One region of the Arthrobacter sp. MDT1-48-3 genome, then DNA from elsewhere that is predicted to be linked to it. Evidence: predicted binding sites of a transcription regulator. Region 1 holds the regulator's gene; the other holds the start of a gene.
The links. The regulator LexA, encoded in region 1, represses DNA repair genes until DNA is damaged. The targets are predictions, from matches to a motif close to TCGAACANNTGTTCGA.
Positions count from the first base shown of each region.

Region 2: ruvA (Holliday junction branch migration protein RuvA) is a predicted target of LexA. The motif match lies at 5,824-5,839, and genes of this name have one in related genera.

Region 1 is NZ_JBTNDL010000008.1:34,926-43,703, reverse strand. Features, by position in the region: gene ACX80L_RS15015 (ATP-dependent DNA helicase) at 1-1,904, shown strand, start outside; gene lexA (transcriptional repressor LexA) at 2,027-2,740, opposite strand; gene ACX80L_RS15005 (LysM peptidoglycan-binding domain-containing protein) at 3,123-3,584, shown strand; gene ACX80L_RS15000 (histidinol-phosphate transaminase) at 3,743-4,780, shown strand; gene hisB (imidazoleglycerol-phosphate dehydratase HisB) at 4,925-5,542, shown strand; gene hisH (imidazole glycerol phosphate synthase subunit HisH) at 5,539-6,177, shown strand; gene ACX80L_RS14985 (hypothetical protein) at 6,182-6,340, shown strand; gene priA (bifunctional 1-(5-phosphoribosyl)-5-((5-phosphoribosylamino)methylideneamino)imidazole-4-carboxamide isomerase/phosphoribosylanthranilate isomerase PriA) at 6,416-7,174, shown strand; gene ACX80L_RS14975 (SseB family protein) at 7,171-8,025, shown strand; gene ACX80L_RS14970 (MFS transporter) at 8,054-8,778, shown strand, end outside.
Region 2 is NZ_JBTNDL010000004.1:182,928-191,705, reverse strand. Features, by position in the region: gene ACX80L_RS10820 (DUF808 domain-containing protein) at 1-116, shown strand, start outside; gene ACX80L_RS10815 (VOC family protein) at 334-744, shown strand; gene ACX80L_RS10810 (VOC family protein) at 820-1,176, opposite strand; gene ACX80L_RS10805 (type 1 glutamine amidotransferase) at 1,321-2,091, opposite strand; gene ACX80L_RS10800 (MurT ligase domain-containing protein) at 2,091-3,362, opposite strand; gene pdxT (pyridoxal 5'-phosphate synthase glutaminase subunit PdxT) at 3,474-4,310, shown strand; gene ACX80L_RS10790 (YebC/PmpR family DNA-binding transcriptional regulator) at 4,313-5,071, shown strand; gene ruvC (crossover junction endodeoxyribonuclease RuvC) at 5,108-5,677, shown strand; gene ruvA (Holliday junction branch migration protein RuvA) at 5,893-6,522, shown strand; gene ruvB (Holliday junction branch migration DNA helicase RuvB) at 6,519-7,634, shown strand; gene yajC (preprotein translocase subunit YajC) at 7,737-8,303, shown strand; gene secD (protein translocase subunit SecD) at 8,388-8,778, shown strand, end outside.

The sequences.
Region 1 (8,778 bases):
GCGACCACCTCCTCGTGCAGGCCGGCACCGGGACGGGCAAGTCCCTGGCCTACCTCGTGCCGCTCCTCGCGCATGCCCTGGAGAGCGACCGTCCGTCGGTCGTCTCGACGGCGACGCTCGCCCTGCAGGCGCAGATCGTGGGGCGGGACCTCCCGCGCCTGTTGGACGCGGTGCGGCCCGCGCTCGCACGCCCGGTCGACGTCGCGCTCCTCAAGGGCCGCTCGAACTACGTCTGCCTGCACAAGACCGGCGGGGGATTTCCCGAGGAGGACGCCCCGGACGCCCTGTTCAGCCTGGGCGAGGACGCTGCCCCCCATCCTTCCCCTGCCGGCGGTGGAGCCCCCGCATCGGCCCTCGGGAGGGACGTGGTGCGTCTCCGCGAGTGGGCGGAGGAGACGACGACGGGTGACCGCGACGACCTCGTGCCCGGCGTGAACGACCGCGCGTGGCGCCAGGTCTCCGTCTCCAGCATGGAGTGCCTCGGCGCTGCCCGCTGTCCTGTCGCCCAGGAGTGCTTCAGCGAGAAGGCCCGGGCCGCCGCGGCCGACGCCGACATCATCATCACCAACCACGCCATGCTCGCGATCAGCGCCTTCGAGGGCATTGCCGTGCTCCCCGAATACGACGTCGTGGTGATCGACGAGGCCCATGAACTCCACGACCGGGTGACGGGCGCCGTGTCCGGACAGCTGTCCGCCTCGATGGTGATGGCCGCGGCGACCGCCCTGCGGCGCCACGCCTCCATCAGCACCGGCGCCCTCGACACCGCGGCCGCAGCGTTCGAGGCCTCCGCCGAGCTCATCCCGTCCGGCCTGCTGCCCGGCGGCCTGCCGGACGATCTCGAACAGTCGCTGGCGCAGGTCCGCGACGCGGCACGGGCCGCCCTGTCCGACACGAAGACGGACGGCAAATCGGAGGCCGACGCCGACGGTGGCCGGCAGGTCGCCCGCTCGAGGACGACGCTGGTCTTCGAGCTGGCCGAGCGCATCCTCGCGGCACCGGATCTCAACGAAGTGGTCTGGGCATCCCGCCCGAGCACCTTCACACCGGGTGCCGGCTATGCGCAGCCCGACGAGAGTGCACCGGCGACCCTGAACGTCGCCCCGCTCTCGGTGGCGGGACGGCTGCGGGAAGGCCTCTTCGAGGACCACACCGTGATCCTGACGTCGGCGACGCTCGCCATCGGCTCGGAGTTCGGTCCGGTGGCGGGGTCGTTGGGCCTCAGCGGTCCCGGTGCGCCCGCCTGGACCGGCGTGGACGTCGGGAGCCCCTTCGACTATCCGCGCCAGGGCGTCCTCTACGTGGCGAAGGACCTGCCCAAACCCGAGCGGGGCACGTCGGACGCCCAGCTGAATGAGCTGCTGGTCCTGCTCAGGGCCTCACGCGGGGGCGCTCTGGGCCTCTTCTCGTCCAAACGGGCCGCCGAGGAGGCGGCCGAGGCGCTCCGGCCGAAGGTCGACTTCGAGATCCTGTGCCAGGGGGAGTCCTCCCTCAGCGCACTGGTCACGCAGTTCGCCGACGAGCCCGACACCTGCCTGTTCGGGACCATGTCGCTGTGGCAGGGCGTCGACGTGCCGGGGGCGTCGTGCCGGCTGGTGGTGATCGACCGCATCCCGTTCCCCCGACCCGACGATCCCCTGATGACGGCCCGGACGAGGGCCGTCGCGCGGAACGGTGGCAACGGATTCATGAGTGTCTCCGCCACCCACGCGGCCGTGCGGCTCGCCCAGGGAGCGGGTCGCCTCATCCGGGCGGCGGGAGACAGGGGAGTGGTGGCAGTGCTGGACAGCCGCCTCGCCACCGCACGGTACGGCGGGTTCCTCCGGGCGGCCCTGCCGCCCTTCTGGGCGACCACCGACCGCGCCACGGTCACGGGCATCCTCGAACGCCTCTCGGGCCGCTGACGCCCGTCCCGCCGTATCCGTAGGCCTCCTGGAGGGCGCCCGGTAGGTTCGCCTGCTACGTCGGCGCCGGGAGGGACGCCGAAGCGCTCGGCGGCGTCGCCGACGACGCGCCGGAGCGCCTCCTAGAGGGCGCGCATCACCGAGACGACCTTGCCCATGATGCTGGCGTGGTCGCCCAGGATCGGTTCGTAGCGCGTGTTCTGCGGCAGGAGCCACGTGTGACCGTCACGCTGGCGGAAGGTCTTCACGGTGGCCTCGTCGTCAAGCAGCGCCGCGACGATGTCGCCGTTCTGGGCGCTCTGCTGCCGCCGCACCACGACCCAGTCGCCGTCGCAGATCGCGGCATCCACCATCGAGTCCCCGGAGACCCTGAGCATGAAGAGGTCCCCGTGCCCGACGAGCTGGCGCGGCAGGGGCATGACGTCCTCCACGACCTGGTCGGCGAGGATGGGCCCGCCTGCCGCGATGCGGCCGACGAGCGGCACGAGGGCGGTGTCGACGGCGATCTGGTGCTCGCCCGCAGGCTTGCGGTCCGTCGGGGAGGCGCCGGCGGACACCGGCTCCGACGCGAGCGTCAGGGGCAGCAGCACCTCCATGGCGCGAGGACGCTTCGGGTCCCGTCGCAGGTAGCCGAGCCGTTCCAGCTGGGAGAGCTGGTGCGTCACGCTCGACAGGCTGGCCAGCCCGACCGTGTCGCCGATCTCCCGCATGGAGGGCGGGTAGCCCTTGTCGGCGATCGAGCGCTGGATGGTCTCGAGGATGGTCAGCTGGCGCGCCGTCAGCCCCTTCGACACAGAGCGGCCCCTCGGGCGTCCCCGCCCGGCCGAGAGGGGCACGGCATCGGTGGGGACGTCGGCGATGTTCGATTCCTGCCGCGCTGCCGGTGTTGGTTCCACCACTGGTGTGCCTTTCGCCTGGGACTGCGCATCCCGTCGTATCCGCCGTGCGGCTCCCGCGCAGTGGGAGCCGTTTCTGTCAGTGGCGGATGGTTGTCTTGGGACCATCACCGGCAGGCCTGCGGCTCAGGAGCAGGACACGCCGGTGATGGACCGTGCTGTTCACGCTAGGCCAGTCCGGGGCGGTTTTCAAACATATGTTCGAGCGAGTCTCGACAAGCATCGTCCGTAGATGCTAGAAATAAGCGCAGCTGAATTAGAACGTGTGTTCGAAACACGCTGCGTTTCCACACGGAACATTCGAAGGGAAAGAGGTAGGCCGATGACAGAGGCACCAGCACCGCAGGGCAGTACGGCGTTGGCACTGGCACCCGCCCGGCCGGGGGTCCACCTCCGGCTCGTCGCGGCTCCTTCGACTCCCGCGCCGGCTTCCGTGTCGGCGGGGGAGCACCAGCTCTCGTCGCGGGAACCGGAGCGCCCGCTGACCCTCACCCGGCGGGGGCGGTTGCTCCTCGTGGGCCTGCCGATCGCGCTGGGCGTCGCCGCCCTGATCCTCCTCGGGGCCTTCCTGACCTCGCAGGCCCAGGCCGGGGAATCGGCTCCCGTCTCCTCGTCCGTCGTCGACGTCAACGTGGCCGCGGGCGAGACCCTGTGGGACCTCGCCGTGCGGTACGCCCCCGATCGCGACCCGCGCGACGTCGTCACGGAGATGGTCGAGCTCAACAATCTCCGCTCGTCCGTCGTCCAGGCCGGCCAGAGTATCTCCATACCGGCCGAGGGCTAGCCCCCGGTCCCGCATCGGTTCCCGCACTGCCGGGCAGGGCCGGTCCAGGCGCCCGACGTGCAGCATTCGCTGCGAGGGCCGTCATCGCTTAAACTTGACCGGTGCCCTCCTCCGTCGATGCCCTGGCAAACCTCCCCCTGCGCGATGACCTCGTCGGGATGCACCCCTACGGTGCACCGCAGCTCGATGTGCCGATCCTGCTGAACGTCAACGAGAACACCCACGGTGTACCGGCGGACGTGCATGCAGCCATCGTCCAGGCCGTCGCCGAAGCCACCACGGGGCTGAACCGGTACCCGGACCGCGAGTTCACCGAGCTGCGGAAGAACCTCGCCGACTACCTCGGGCACGGGCTGACGCCCGAGCAGCTCTGGGCGGCCAACGGGTCGAACGAGGTCCTGCAGCAGGTCCTCCAGGCCTTCGGCGGGCCGGGACGCACGGCGATCGGCTTCCCGCCGACGTACTCGATGTACCCGCTGCTCGCCAGCGGGACGGGAACCCGCTACATCACCGCCGAGCGCGGGTCCGCCTATTCGATGACGCCGGACGCGACAGCCCGCGCCATCCGGTCCTCGGATGCGAACGTCGTCTTCCTGTGCTCTCCCAACAACCCCACCGGCACGGCACTGGGGCTCGACGTCGTCGAGGCCGCGTACGAGGCCGGCGAGGACGCGCGGGCCATCATCATCGTGGACGAGGCGTACGGCGAGTTCGCCCAGCAGGGGACACCGAGCGCGCTCACGCTGCTCCCCGGCCGACCGCGCCTGCTGGTCTCGCGCACCATGAGCAAGGCCTTCGCCCTGGCGGGGGCGCGGCTGGGGTACCTCGCCGCCGCCCCGGAGGTCACCGACGCCCTCCGGCTGGTCCGCCTTCCGTACCACCTGTCGGCCATCACGCAGGCGGCGGCCAACGCCGCACTCACCCACGCAGAGACGCTGCTGTCCAATGTCGAGGCCATCAAGGTGCAGCGCGACCGCATCGTGCGGGAACTCGAGGACCTCGGGCTCTCGCCGGCTCCGTCGGACGCCAATTTCGTCTTCTTCTCGGGCCTCGAGGATCCCCACCGGGTCTGGGAGGGCCTGCTGGACGCAGGCGTGCTCATCCGCGACGTCGGCATTCCCGGCTCCCTGCGCGTCACCGCCGGAACAGAGCGGGAGACCACGGTGTTCCTCACAGCGTTGAAGAAGCTGCTGTAGCCGGTACCGCGGCGCCCCGCCCGGCCCGGTCCTCCTAGACTTGAAGGGTTCGGAGCGCCGCATCCTCCCGGCCCCGCGCCACCCAGCCCTCCCGACCACTGCCGATCAGCGCCCGGCCGACCGCCGGCGAACAGAAGGAATGCAATGACAGTTGATGCCGCCAGCGGCCGTACGGCCCGCATCGAGCGCGTCACGAGTGAGTCCAGCGTCCTCGTGGAACTCGACCTCGACGGCACGGGCGTGTCCTCCATCGATACCACCGTGCCGTTCTACGACCACATGCTCACCGCCCTGTCGAAGCACTCCCTGATCGACCTCACCATCAGGTCCTCCGGTGACACCCACATCGACGTCCACCACACGGTCGAGGACACGGCGATCGCGATCGGCGAGGCCCTCCGGCAGGCCCTGGGCACGAAGGCGGGCATCCGCCGTTTCGGCGAGGCCACGGTGCCGCTGGACGAGGCCCTCGCCAACGCCGTCGTCGACATCTCCGGACGGCCCTTCCTGGTGCACGGGGGAGAACCCGCCGGGCAGGAGTACCACCTCATCGGCGGGCACTTCACCGGATCCCTCACGCGCCACGTCCTCGAAGCGATCGCGCTGCACGCCCAGATCTGCCTCCACGTGACCGTCCTCGCGGGCCGCGATCCGCACCACATCGTCGAGGCCCAGTTCAAGGCCCTGGCCCGGGCGCTGCGTGCAGCCGTCGAACCCGACCCCCGCGTCGAGGGCATCCCGTCCACGAAGGGGGCGCTATGACCGCGCGCACCGTCACCGTGCTCGACTACGGGTCGGGCAATGTCCGCTCCGTCGTCCGCGCCCTCGAGCACGTCGGCGCCGAGGTGGTGCTGAGCGCCGAGCCGGACGACGTCCTCAACGCGTCCGGACTGCTCGTGCCGGGCGTCGGCGCGTTCGCGGCCGTGATGAAGGGACTCAAGGATGTCGACGCCCTGCGGATGATCGGCCGCCGCGTGGCGGGCGGGCGTCCCGTCCTCGGCATCTGCGTGGGCCTCCAGGTGCTCTTCGACGAAGGAGTCGAACACGGTGTGCGGACGCCGGGCATGGGCGAATGGCCGGGGACCGTGGAACGGCTGAAGGCGGACGTCGTGCCGCACATGGGCTGGAACACGGTGGACGCACCGGAGGACACCGTCCTGTTCGACGGCATCGCCGACGAGCGGTTCTACTTCGTGCACTCGTACGGCGTCCAGGACTGGTCCTTCGACGTCAACCAGCCCGCCATGAGGCCGCCGCAGGTCACCTGGTCCGACCACGGCGGGCGCTTCATCGCGGCCGTCGAGAACGGGCCCCTCAGCGCCACCCAGTTCCACCCGGAGAAGTCCGGTGACGCGGGCGCCCAGCTCCTGCGCAACTGGATCGAGAGCCTGCGGTGAGCCGGTGCTGAGCCTCGTGCTCATGGGAGCCGCCGGCGTCCTCATCGGAGGTGCCTACTCCCTCCGGAGCCAGGAGTTCCCGCGCTGGGTGTGGATCGCCTTCCTGGTGCTGGCGGGGCTCTCGCTGCTCGCCGCCTACCTGTTCACCCTGCCCGGCGACTAGCCGCAGCACCCTGTCCAGACCGACCGTCCCGACCCAGCGGCCCCCGCCGCGCGTACGAAAGCAGCCAAGCAGACGATGAGCCCCTTCTCCGAATCACCCACGCTCGAACTCCTCCCCGCCGTCGACGTCGCGGACGGCCAGGCCGTCCGCCTGGTGCAGGGCGAGGCGGGCAGCGAGACCAGCTACGGGGACCCGCTCGACGCGGCGCTCGCCTGGCAGGAGGACGGGGCCGAGTGGGTGCACCTCGTGGACCTGGACGCGGCCTTCGGGCGCGGCTCGAACCGGGAGCTGCTCGAGCGTGTCGTGAAGCACCTGAACATCAAGGTGGAGCTCTCGGGGGGCATCCGCGACGACGAATCGCTGGACGCCGCACTGGAACTGGGTGCCACGCGTGTGAACCTCGGCACGGCCGCGCTCGAGAACCCCGAGTGGACCGAGCTGGCCATCGCCCGCTACGGGGACGCCGTCGCCGTCGGCCTGGACGTCCGCGGCACCACGCTGGCCGCCCGCGGCTGGACGCAGGAGGGCGGGGACCTGTGGGAGGTCCTGCAGCGCCTCGAGGATGCCGGGTGCGCGCGGTACGTCGTGACCGACGTGACGAAGGACGGGACCCTCAGGGGCCCCAACATCGAACTCCTCAGGGAGGTCCTCGCGAAGACGACGCGTCCCGTCGTCGCCTCGGGCGGTATCTCCAGCCTCGACGACATCGCAGCCCTCCGCGAGCTCGTGCCGCAGGGACTCGAGGGCGCGATCGTGGGCAAGGCCCTCTACGCCGGAGCCTTCACCCTGCCCCAGGCCCTGGACGTGGCAGGGCTGCCCGCCGCGGACGCGTGACCGGCAAACAGCTGCCCGCGCACATCGCCGCCGCGCTGGCCGGCAACACCGCCGACTCCGCGGGACGGCCATGGGCCGGGCGGGACCTGTCGGGACCCGACAATCCGCTGCACGCATTCGACGACGACGACGGCGCGGCCGACGTGCGGCTCGCCGCCGCGGTGGCCGGACTCCTGGAGACGTCCGACCGGCCGGGACGGGGTGAACGGGCCGTCTTCGCCGCACTGACGACGGCACGGGTGTTCATCCCCATCGTTGCCCAGCTCGGCGCGGAAGGGGACGCCGCCTCCGGCCTCCGGGCCGACAAGGAAGCGGACATGGCGCTTGTCACGCTCACCGCGCCGGACGGGCGGAAGGCCCTGCCGGTGTTCTCCTCCAGCCGGGCGCTGGGACGCTGGCACCCGGACGCCCGGCCCGTGGCCGCCTACGCGGCGCGGGCCGCCCTCGCCGCCGCGGCAGAGCAGGCCGAACTGCTGGTGCTCGACCCGGGTGCCGACGTGACCTTCGTCCTCCGGCGTCCTGCGGTCTGGGCACTCGCCCGGCAGACCGGCTGGACCCCGTCCTACGAGGACCAGGAGCTGGCCGCACTCGTCGAGGGGGCGGCGCGCGTGCAGGAGGATGTCCTGTCCGTGCGGCTCAGGCCCGGTGGAGGCGTCCTCACGCGGGCTGCCGACGGTAGCATTGCGTCCGGTGGGGGACCGGGTCCCGAATTGCGCATGGACCTCCAGCTCCGCGCGGGACTGACTCCGCAGGGGGTACGGGACGTCGTGTCGTCCTTCCGTACGAGGCTCCTCGCACTCACCGAATTCGTGGATCGCGTCGACTCGCTCGACATCAAACTCACCCGCTGACGGAGCCGTCGGCGGAGAAGGACAGCTCGTGAACTTCGCCGTATACCGGGACCTGCTGCGCATCCGGTCCGTCCGGACCCTGCTGATCGTCGGGATGATCGCCCGCTTCCCGCACTCCGCGGCAGGGGTCCTGCTGACGCTGCACGTGGTGCAGACCCTGGACCGCGGCTACGCCGAGGCCGGGGCCGTCGCGGCCGTCGTGACCATCGGGATAGCCGTCGGCGCCCCGTGGCGCGGACGGCGGATCGACAGCGCGGGGCTGCGCCGGGCGCTCGTCCCGTCCATCGTCGCGGAAGCGGCCATCTGGTCCGTCGCCCCGCACCTGCCCTACCACTGGCTGCTGGTCGCCGCGCTGGTCGGAGGCCTGTTCACCCTTCCGGCGTTCTCGGTCATCCGCCAGGCGCTGGGCGTCCTCGTGGACGGGGACCGGCGGCGCACGGCGTTCACGCTCGACGCGATCTCGACCGAGGTCATCTTCATGGCCGGGCCGGCGGTGGGTGTCGTCCTGGCGACGCAGGTCTCCACCGTGCTCGGCCTGACGCTCGTCGGACTCGCCACGGCCTCCGCCGGGCTGTTCCTGATGTGGTTCAACCCGCCGACGCGCTCGGAGCAACTCCCTGATGCCGTCACCGTGTCGGCAGCGGCGCCGGCCGGGATCGGCGAGGCCGCAGCGGACCTCATCGGCTCCCACGACGCCGTGCACCAGGGGGAACGGCGTCCGTCGCTGCTCCGCCGGGGAGTTCGGCGCGCCTT
Region 2 (8,778 bases), on a different contig from region 1:
ACCCCCTGCTGGGACTGCTGCCCTCGAGCAGGAAGAAGGGCGGCCACGAAGAGGGAGACCTCCGCGCCGCCATCGCCGGCCACAAGTCGGCCGGACGCGAACGACCGCACACCTGATATCCGGCGCGTTCCTGCGGGTCGGCCGGCAGGCGGCTGGACGCGCCGTCGGGCTGTGGTGTCGTTCGTGCCCCGACCGGTCCTGGGACGGCAGGTGACCGGCACCAGCCGAGAGCGATGGGGACCGGGACGGCGAGGACGGCCGGGACGGCAGGGCGTCCCGGGAACCGCTCCGGGACGCCGGGACGCCGGGCAGGAGTGCCTGTAGTGTTCGCCTATGCCGGAAACAGCACTGGAATGGAAACTGGAAGTCGTCGTGCTCCCGAGCGCCGACCTCGACCGCTCGCTCGCGTTCTACCGCGACCGGGTCGGCTTCGTCCTGGATCACGACGTGAAGCCTGCGCCGGGCGTCAGGATCGTCCAGCTCACGCCCCGGGGATCCTCGTGTTCGGTGGTCCTGACCGAGGGCATGGGGTCCGACGCCGGCCGACCCGTCTCCGGCCTGCAGCTCGTGGTGCGTGACGTCGAACTGGCCCGCGCGGAACTGGTGGAGCGCGGCGTCGCCGTCGATCCCGTCACCCGGATGGGTGAGGGTGACGCGTCCGCCTTCATCTACTTCTCGGACCCGGACGGCAACGGCTGGGCCGTGCAGGAGATCCGGAACCGAGGGGACTGGCTCCTCTCGTAGGTCCTCGGCCCTCCGCCCGGGCGACGCACCGGACCCTTCCCCGCACCTCCGGGACCTCGCCGGTCAGGCCGCCGGTCAGGCCGGCGGGCTGTACAGCTGGAGGTCGTTGCCCTCGCTGTCCTTGAACGGCAGGATCCGGCCCCAGGGGTACTCGCTGATCTCCCCTTCGATCGACGCGCCACCGCGCGCGGCGATGCGCTGCACCTCGTCCTCGATGGAACCCTCGGGCGAGAAGCTGATGACGGCGCCACCGCCCGATCCGCCGTGGGTGTTCTCCCGGGCGTTGAGACCGACGGTCAGCCCACCGGCGTCGATCTCCGTCCAGTCGGTGTCCTGCATCGTCACGCTGAGACCGAGGGTGTCGCGGTAGAAGGCGACGGCCCTGTCCATGTCCTCGACGGGTACCCAGACGGCTGCAATTCCCTGTGCCATGGCGCTCCTTTCGCGGACCGCGTGCGGCGGTCCGACGGCTCGCGGGCCCTGACCGGGCCCGTCGCACCGAACGTTACCGGCACCACCCGCCGGGCTTCCCGATCGGCCCGGGGCCTTGACGGGCCCGCCGGGATGCTGTCCCGGCTACCGCGGTCTCGCGCCGGCGTGCTGCCGGGCGAGCTCGGCCAGGGAGTCGTCGACGCCGTCGTCCTGGAACGAGCCGAACCGGCGTTCCGCGGCGGTGCGCAGCAGGAAGTCGGCGATCGCGGGATTCTTCGGCAGCAGGGAACCGTGGAGGTAGCTCGCCACGATGTTCCGATGGCGGGCGCCCTCGTGGTTCTCCTCCGCATTGTTGCCTGCCCCCTTGACCACTGTCGCCAGGGGCCTCAGTCCGCTCCCGAGGAAGGTCTGCCCGCTGTGGTTCTCGTAGCCGTGGATCTCCCCGAACTCGTCGCTCCGCGCGACGACGTTGCCGATCAACCGTTCGGTCCCGCCGCGTGTCTCCAGGTCGAGGACGCCGATGCCGGGGATGACGGTGCCGTCATGCGTGCGGAAGACGTTGCCGAAGAGCTGGTAGAGGCCGCAGATGAGGAGCATCGGGGTGCCGTTCTCGGCCAGCTCCCGCAGGCGGGGGGCGATGGCCTGCAGATCGTCCTGGATCACGACCTGCCCGCTGTCCTGGCCGCCGCCGCCGACGATGATGTCGACGTCCTCCGGGAAGGCGTCCCCGGCGTTGTGCTCGAGGATCTCGGCCCCGTAGCCTCGCCACGCGAGGCGCTGCTTGAGGACGAGGACGTTCCCGTAGTCGCCGTAGATGTTCATCTCCCGCGGGTACAGCTGCAGGATGCGCAGGGAGCCCTTCGACGGATCGGCAGGGGCCTCCGTCAGCGAGCTCGCGGATGGGGCGTCACTCATCAGGAGACCACCTCGACCTTCGTGATCTTGGACAGTTCGCGGCGGACCGCGAGCATGGCGGTGTAGGTGCAGAAGATACGCTTCGGGCGCCCTGCCGACATCCGGACGAACTCCCTGAGCGCGTCGGTGATGTCGGGCTCGACGGCGCCGACTCGGACGTCGTCGTACTTGAGCCGGAGCGCCATGTCGTAGGCGCGGACGCCGCTGACGACGTCCACGCCGCCGAGGCCCAGGGAGTCGAAGTCGACGTCCCACAGCCAGGACATGTCGCGGCCGTCGGCGTAGTTGTCGTTGATGGCGATCATGGTCGCGCAGCCGGCGGGGTCGAAGGACTTCAGCCCCAGCCGGAAACCGCTCGGGTTCTTGACGAGCACCAGTTCGAGCGCCTGCCCGTCGACCACGAGGCTCTCCCCGCGACCGAAGGCGGGTTCGACGGCGGCCAGCGACGAGAACAGTCTCGCGGTGTCGGCCGTCCCGCCCAGGACCGCCCGGGCCGCCGCGAGGGCCGCCGCAGCGTTGAAGATGTTGTAGACGCCGCGGAGGCGGAGGTCGGTCCGGGTGGTCGAACCGGCGACCTCGAATTCCGCCGAGTTCCCGTCCACCGAGCGCAGCACCACGTCCGCGGGCAGGGCCGACGCCGGCGCGGTGCCCTCGGCACCGCGCAGTTCGTCGTCGTTGGGAAAGGTGCTCCTCAGCGACGCGTCGAGGCCGAAGTAGACGACCTCGGTCGCCGGTACGGACGAGGCGAGGCCCGCGACGCGGGGGTCCTCACGGTTGAGGACGACGGTCCCCGTGGTGGCGAGGGCGATGCGCTCGAGCAGGCGTGTCGTGGCATCGATCTCGCCGAAGCGGTCGAGCTGGTCGCGGAGGACGTTCAGGAGCAGCGAGTGCCGGGGTGGGACGAGCTTCACGAAGTGCACGGCGTGCGCCTCGTCGAGCTCGAGCACGGCGACGTCGGCCTTCAGGCGTCCACGCCAGTCGACCTCGCCGAGCAGCGCGGCGGCGACGCCGCGGGTGAAGTTGCTGCCCGTCCGGTTGGTGAAGACGCTCAGGCCCTGGCCCTCGAGCAGCTCGACGACCATCTTGGTGGTGGTGGTCTTGCCGTTCGTCCCGCTCACGACGACGACGCCGTGGGGGAGGCCGGAGAGCGCCCGGCCCATGAAGCCGGGGTCGAGGCGCTCGACCACGAGGCCGGGGAACGCGGAGCCGCCGCCGCGCAGGCGCGAAGCGACGCGCACGGCCTTGCCCACGAGGACTGGAAGGGGATTCATGGCTATAAATTATCGCAGGCCGGCCCGTCTTCCCGGGACGCGGCGGGGAGGCGCTGCTCACGCCGGCCCTCCGGCGGCGGCAGGACGGTGCCGGCGACCTAGAATTGAGGGATGACCTCCCCGTCCTTCTCGGCCCCCCTGCCCACGTCGGGCGCCGCTCCGTCCGCCGCCTCCGACCACGCCACGGTCCGCGCTGCCGCCGGTACGACGACGGTCCGCGCGGACGTCGTCGTCGGAGTGCTCGCGGTCCAGGGTGACGTGCGCGAGCACATCGCGACCATCACCTCGCTGGGCGGGCGCGCCGTGCCCGTCCGGCGGCCCTCGGAACTCGCAGCGATCGACGGCCTGATCATCCCCGGCGGCGAGTCCACGACGATGGACAAGCTCACCCGCACTTTCGGCCTGGCGGACCCGCTGCGGGACCTCATCGCCGGCGGCCTGCCCGTCTACGGCTCGTGCGCCGGCATGATCCTGCTGTCCGACGTCATCGCCGATCCATCGGTGGACCGGCTCGGCAATCCGCAGCAGACGCTCGGCGGGCTCGACATGGTGGTGCGGCGCAACGCCTTCGGCCGCCAGCGGGAGTCCTTCGAAACCGACCTCGCCTTTGCGGGCCTCGCAACGACCGGCAGTGCTGCGGGAGGGGACCCCGTGCGGGCCGTCTTCATCCGCGCGCCGTGGGTGGAGAAGGTGGGCGACGGCGTCGAGGTGCTCGCGCAGGTGCCCGCCGGGCAGGCTCCACAGCCGGGCCCGGCCGCCGGCACGTCCACCAGCCCGGGCGGGGCGGCGGGGGACGACGGTGCCGGCGGGGCGTCCGAGTTGGAGCCGGTCGCTAGAATTGTCGCAGTGCGTTCAGGGAACCTGCTGGCCACGAGCTTCCATCCGGAGGTCACGGGGGAGCGGCGGGTCCACGAACTGTTTATTCGGATGATCAGAGGGGAAGCGTAAGCATGTCGGGGCACTCCAAGTGGGCAACCACCAAGCACAAGAAGGCGGCGATCGACGCCAAGCGCGCGAAGTCCTTCGCCAAGCTGATCAAGAACATCGAGGTCGCCGCGCGGGCCGGCGGGGCCGACGTCGCGGGTAACCCCGGCCTCGAGCTGGCCGTGTCGAAGGCGAAGAAGACCTCCGTGCCGATCGACAACATCAACCGTGCCGTGAAGCGCGGCGCCGGCCTGCTCGGCGAGGCCGTCGACTACCAGACCATCATGTACGAGGCCCGTGGGCCCCAGGGCTCGGCCCTGCTCATCGAGTGCCTCACGGACAACAAGAACCGCGCGGCCTCCGAGGTGCGCCTCGGGATCAGCCGCAACGGCGGGACCATCGCGGATCCCGGTTCCGTGGCGTACCTGTTCGCGCGCAAGGGCGTCGTCACGCTGCCGAAGAACGGACTCACCGAGGACGAGCTGCTGCTGTCGGTCCTCGACGCGGGAGCGGACGAGGTCAAGGAGTCCACCGACACCTTCGAGATCGTCTCCGAGCCGCAGGACCTCCGGGCCGTGGTTGCGGCGCTCGATGAGAGCGGCATCGAGTACGAGACCGACGAGGTCGAGTTCGTGCCGTCGATGCAGGTGGACCTCGACGCCGACGGCGGCCGGAAGTTCCTCAAGCTCGTGGACGCCCTGGAGGAGCTCGACGACGTCCAGAACGTCTACTCGAACGCCCACCTCTCGGACGACGTCCTGGGTGAGCTCGAGAACGACGACTGACATCGCACCGCTCGGCATCGCAGGACCGGTGACACCGTGACGTACCGCGTCATGGGCGTGGACCCGGGGCTGACGCGCTGCGGCCTCGCCGTCGTCGACATCGAGCCGAACCGGCGCTCGACGCTCGTCGCCGTCGGCGTGGTCGGTACGGAGGCGGGCAGGAGCCTCGACGAGCGGCTCCTGGTCATCTCGGAGGCCGTCGACTCGTGGCTGGACCTGCACGAACCGCAGGCCCTCGCCGTCGAGCGCGTGTTCAGCGGAACCAACATCAGTACCGTCATGGGTACCGCGCAGGCGTCCGGGGTCGTCATCGTGGCCGCCGCGCGCCGGGGCATCCCGGTGGCCCTTCACACGCCCACCGAGGTCAAGGCCGCCGTCACGGGGAACGGGCAGGCGGACAAGGTCGCCGTCACGAAGATGGTGACTAAGATCCTGCGCCTGGAGACCGCGCCGAAGCCGGCCGACGCCGCCGACGCGCTCGCGCTCGCGATCACGCACGCCTGGCGGAGGGGAGTGGGCCTGCAGGGTGCTGCGGCGTCCGGCGGGTCCGTCACGCCCGCCCAGCGGATCTGGGCCGAGGCGGAAGCCCGCGCCCGACGTCGCTAGCCGGTCCGGGCCTACGCTGCCCGAACCCCGGCACGGCGCCTCGATCGCCGTCGACCGGCCCTGCAGCCGCTCCGTGCCGGAGCGGATACGCCCTTCCCGGTGTGGCGGGGTCGCCCCTGCGCGGAGAGGCCGGTACGGTTGACGATTAGAACGTATGTTCGACGCCGGGTGACAGCCCGGCCCGCCCCTTCCCACTCGTGCCCCTGGAGACCCTCATGATCAGTTCCCTGCGCGGGACAGTGACCCACGTGGGCCTGCACTCCGCCGTTCTCGACGTCAACGGCTTCGGCATGCAGGTCCAGGCCACGCCGCAGACCCTTGCCGGGCTGCGCGTCGGGGCCGAGGCGACGGTCGCCACCGCGATGATCGTGCGCGAGGATTCCATGACGCTCTTCGGTTTCGAGGACGCCGATCAGCGCGAGGTCTTCGAGACGCTCCTGGCGGTCAGCGGCGTGGGCCCCCGCCTCGCCCTCGCCGTCCTCGCCGTCCACGCACCGGACGCGATCCGGGTGGCTGCTTCCTCGGGTGACGACAAGGCGTTCAGCAAGGTGCCCGGCATCGGCCCCAAGGGTGCGCGGCGCATCGTGCTCGAACTCGCCGGGAAGCTCGTGCCCCTGGAGTCGAAGCCGGGCGTCTCCCAGCAGACGTGGCAGGGCCAGGTACTCACGGCCATGATGGGGCTCGGCTGGTCCGAGAAGGACGCCGGGGCCGCCATCGACGCGGCCGTCGCGGAGGCACCGGAGATCGCCGAGACGGGCGACGTGGGCCAGATCCTGAAGCTCACCCTGCGTCGCCTCGGCCAGGACGGCGCGCGTAGCTCGGCCCGGACGAAGGTCGGGTCATGACGGACAGTCACCCCGAGGACGCCCCGCTCGTCGCGCCGGCGGCCGACCCCGAGGACAGGGCGGTGGAGGCGGCCCTGCGGCCGAAGAACCTCGACGACTTCGTCGGTCAGAAGCGGGTACGGCGGCAGCTCTCGCTCGTCCTGGAGGCCTCGCGCCTGCGCGGGCGCAGCGCTGACCACGTCCTGCTCTCCGGCCCTCCCGGACTCGGGAAGACGACGCTCGCCATGATCATCGCCGCGGAGATGAACGCACCGCTGCGCATCACCTCCGGGCCCGCGATCCAGCACGCCGGTGACCTCGCCGCGATCCTCTCCTCCCTGACGGAGGGGGAGGTCCTGTTCCTCGACGAGATCCACCGCATGTCGCGGCCCGCCGAGGAGATGCTCTACATGGCCATGGAGGACTTCCGCGTGGACATCATCGTGGGCAAGGGCCCCGGGGCCACCGCGATCCCGCTGGAGCTGCCGCCGTTCACACTCGTCGGCGCGACCACCCGCGCCGGGCTGCTGCCCGGACCCCTCCGCGACCGGTTCGGATTCACCGGTCACCTCGAGTTCTACTCGACCGAGGAGCTCGAGCTGGTGCTCCGCCGCTCCGCGATGCTCATGGACATGAAGGTGAACTCCGCCGCCTTCGCCGAGATCGCCGGGCGTTCACGGGGAACGCCCCGTATCGCGAACCGGTTGCTCCGACGCGTGCGGGACTGGGCGCTCGTGCACGGTATCGACCTCATCGACGCGCGGTCAGCCAGCGCAGCCCTCGACATGTACGAGGTGGACGCCAGGGGCCTGGACCGGCTGGACCGGTCCGTCCTGACAGCGCTGATCACCAAGTTCAACGGCGGTCCCGTGGGGCTGTCGACCCTCGCCATCGCGGTGGGGGAGGAACCGGAGACGGTGGAGACCGTCGCCGAGCCGTACCTGGTCCGTGAGGGCATGCTGGGGCGCACTCCGCGCGGCAGGATCGCGACGGCGGCAGCGTGGAAGCATCTGGGCCTGGAGATGCCCGCGAACGTGGCCGCGGCCATGCCGGAGGACCTGTTCTCCGTGGCGCCGGACACCCTCCTCGGAGCGGAATCGGGCCTTGACAGCTGGAGCCGGCCGGACTCCTGACGAGGAGACGCCCAGCTTTCCCCTTTACACTGGTGTCTTCGAATGTGTGCCGGGGCACAGTCCTGCCGCCCACACCTCCAGTCCCAGGAACGGAAATTCCCAGTGCTCGCACATGTAGTCGCCCAGACCACCTCCGGAGATGCCCCTCCCTTCGACATCTTCTCCCTCCTGCTGCCGCTGGCGCTGGCATTCCTGATCTTCACCATGTTCCGCAGGCAGCGGAAGACGCAGCAGCAGGTGAAGGAGATGCGGACGCAGATGGAGCCCGGCACCGAGGTCATGACCCAGTTCGGCCTCTACGGGACGATCGTCTCGATCGACCAGGAGAACAACAAGGCCGTCCTCGAACTGTCGCCCGGGAACACCGCCACGGTGCACACCCAGGCCCTCTCCAAGGTCGTCACGCAGGAACCGACCGTCGCCCATGACGCGGACGCCACGGCGGACCGCGGCGATCTCGACGCCTACGACGGCGCCGCGGTGCCCGACGACGCGTCGTCGCTCGATCGGACGCCGACGGCCGGTTCGACCGCCGCGGGAACTCCCGGCGCGGTATCGGGCGTCGAGACCCCGGAGGAGACGCTGGAGCGGCTGGACCGCGAGCAGTCCACCCGGGAGAACCGCGACGCGCGGGATGCGCGCGACCCCAAAGTGAACCCCGACAACTAGCATCTTCTGGGGCGCGGTACTCAGCCGCGCCCTCTCTGGATCAACCCGGCGCGAGAGCCGCGCCACTGAATAAGGACACCCACCATGCCTCGTACCGGTCCCGGGACGGCAGCCAAGCGGACACTAGTCTGGCTGGGCGCATTGACAGCACTGCTCGCGATCCTGCTGGGAGCGGGTTCCTACTGGAGCACCGCGAGCTGGAGTCCCCGGCTGGCCCTCGACCTCGAGGGCGGAACACAGATGATCCTCGCCCCACGGGTCCAGGGCGGCACGGAGATCACCCCCGAACAGCTCGACCAGGCCGTCGAGATCATCCGCCAGCGCGTGGACGGCTCCGGCGTCGCCGAGGCCGAGATCAACACGCAGTCCGGGCAGAACGTCATCGTGTCGCTGCCCGGCACCCCGGATCCCGAGACGCGCGACCTCATCCAGGCCTCGGCCCAGATGGAGTTCCGACCGGTCCTCGCCGGAGGAC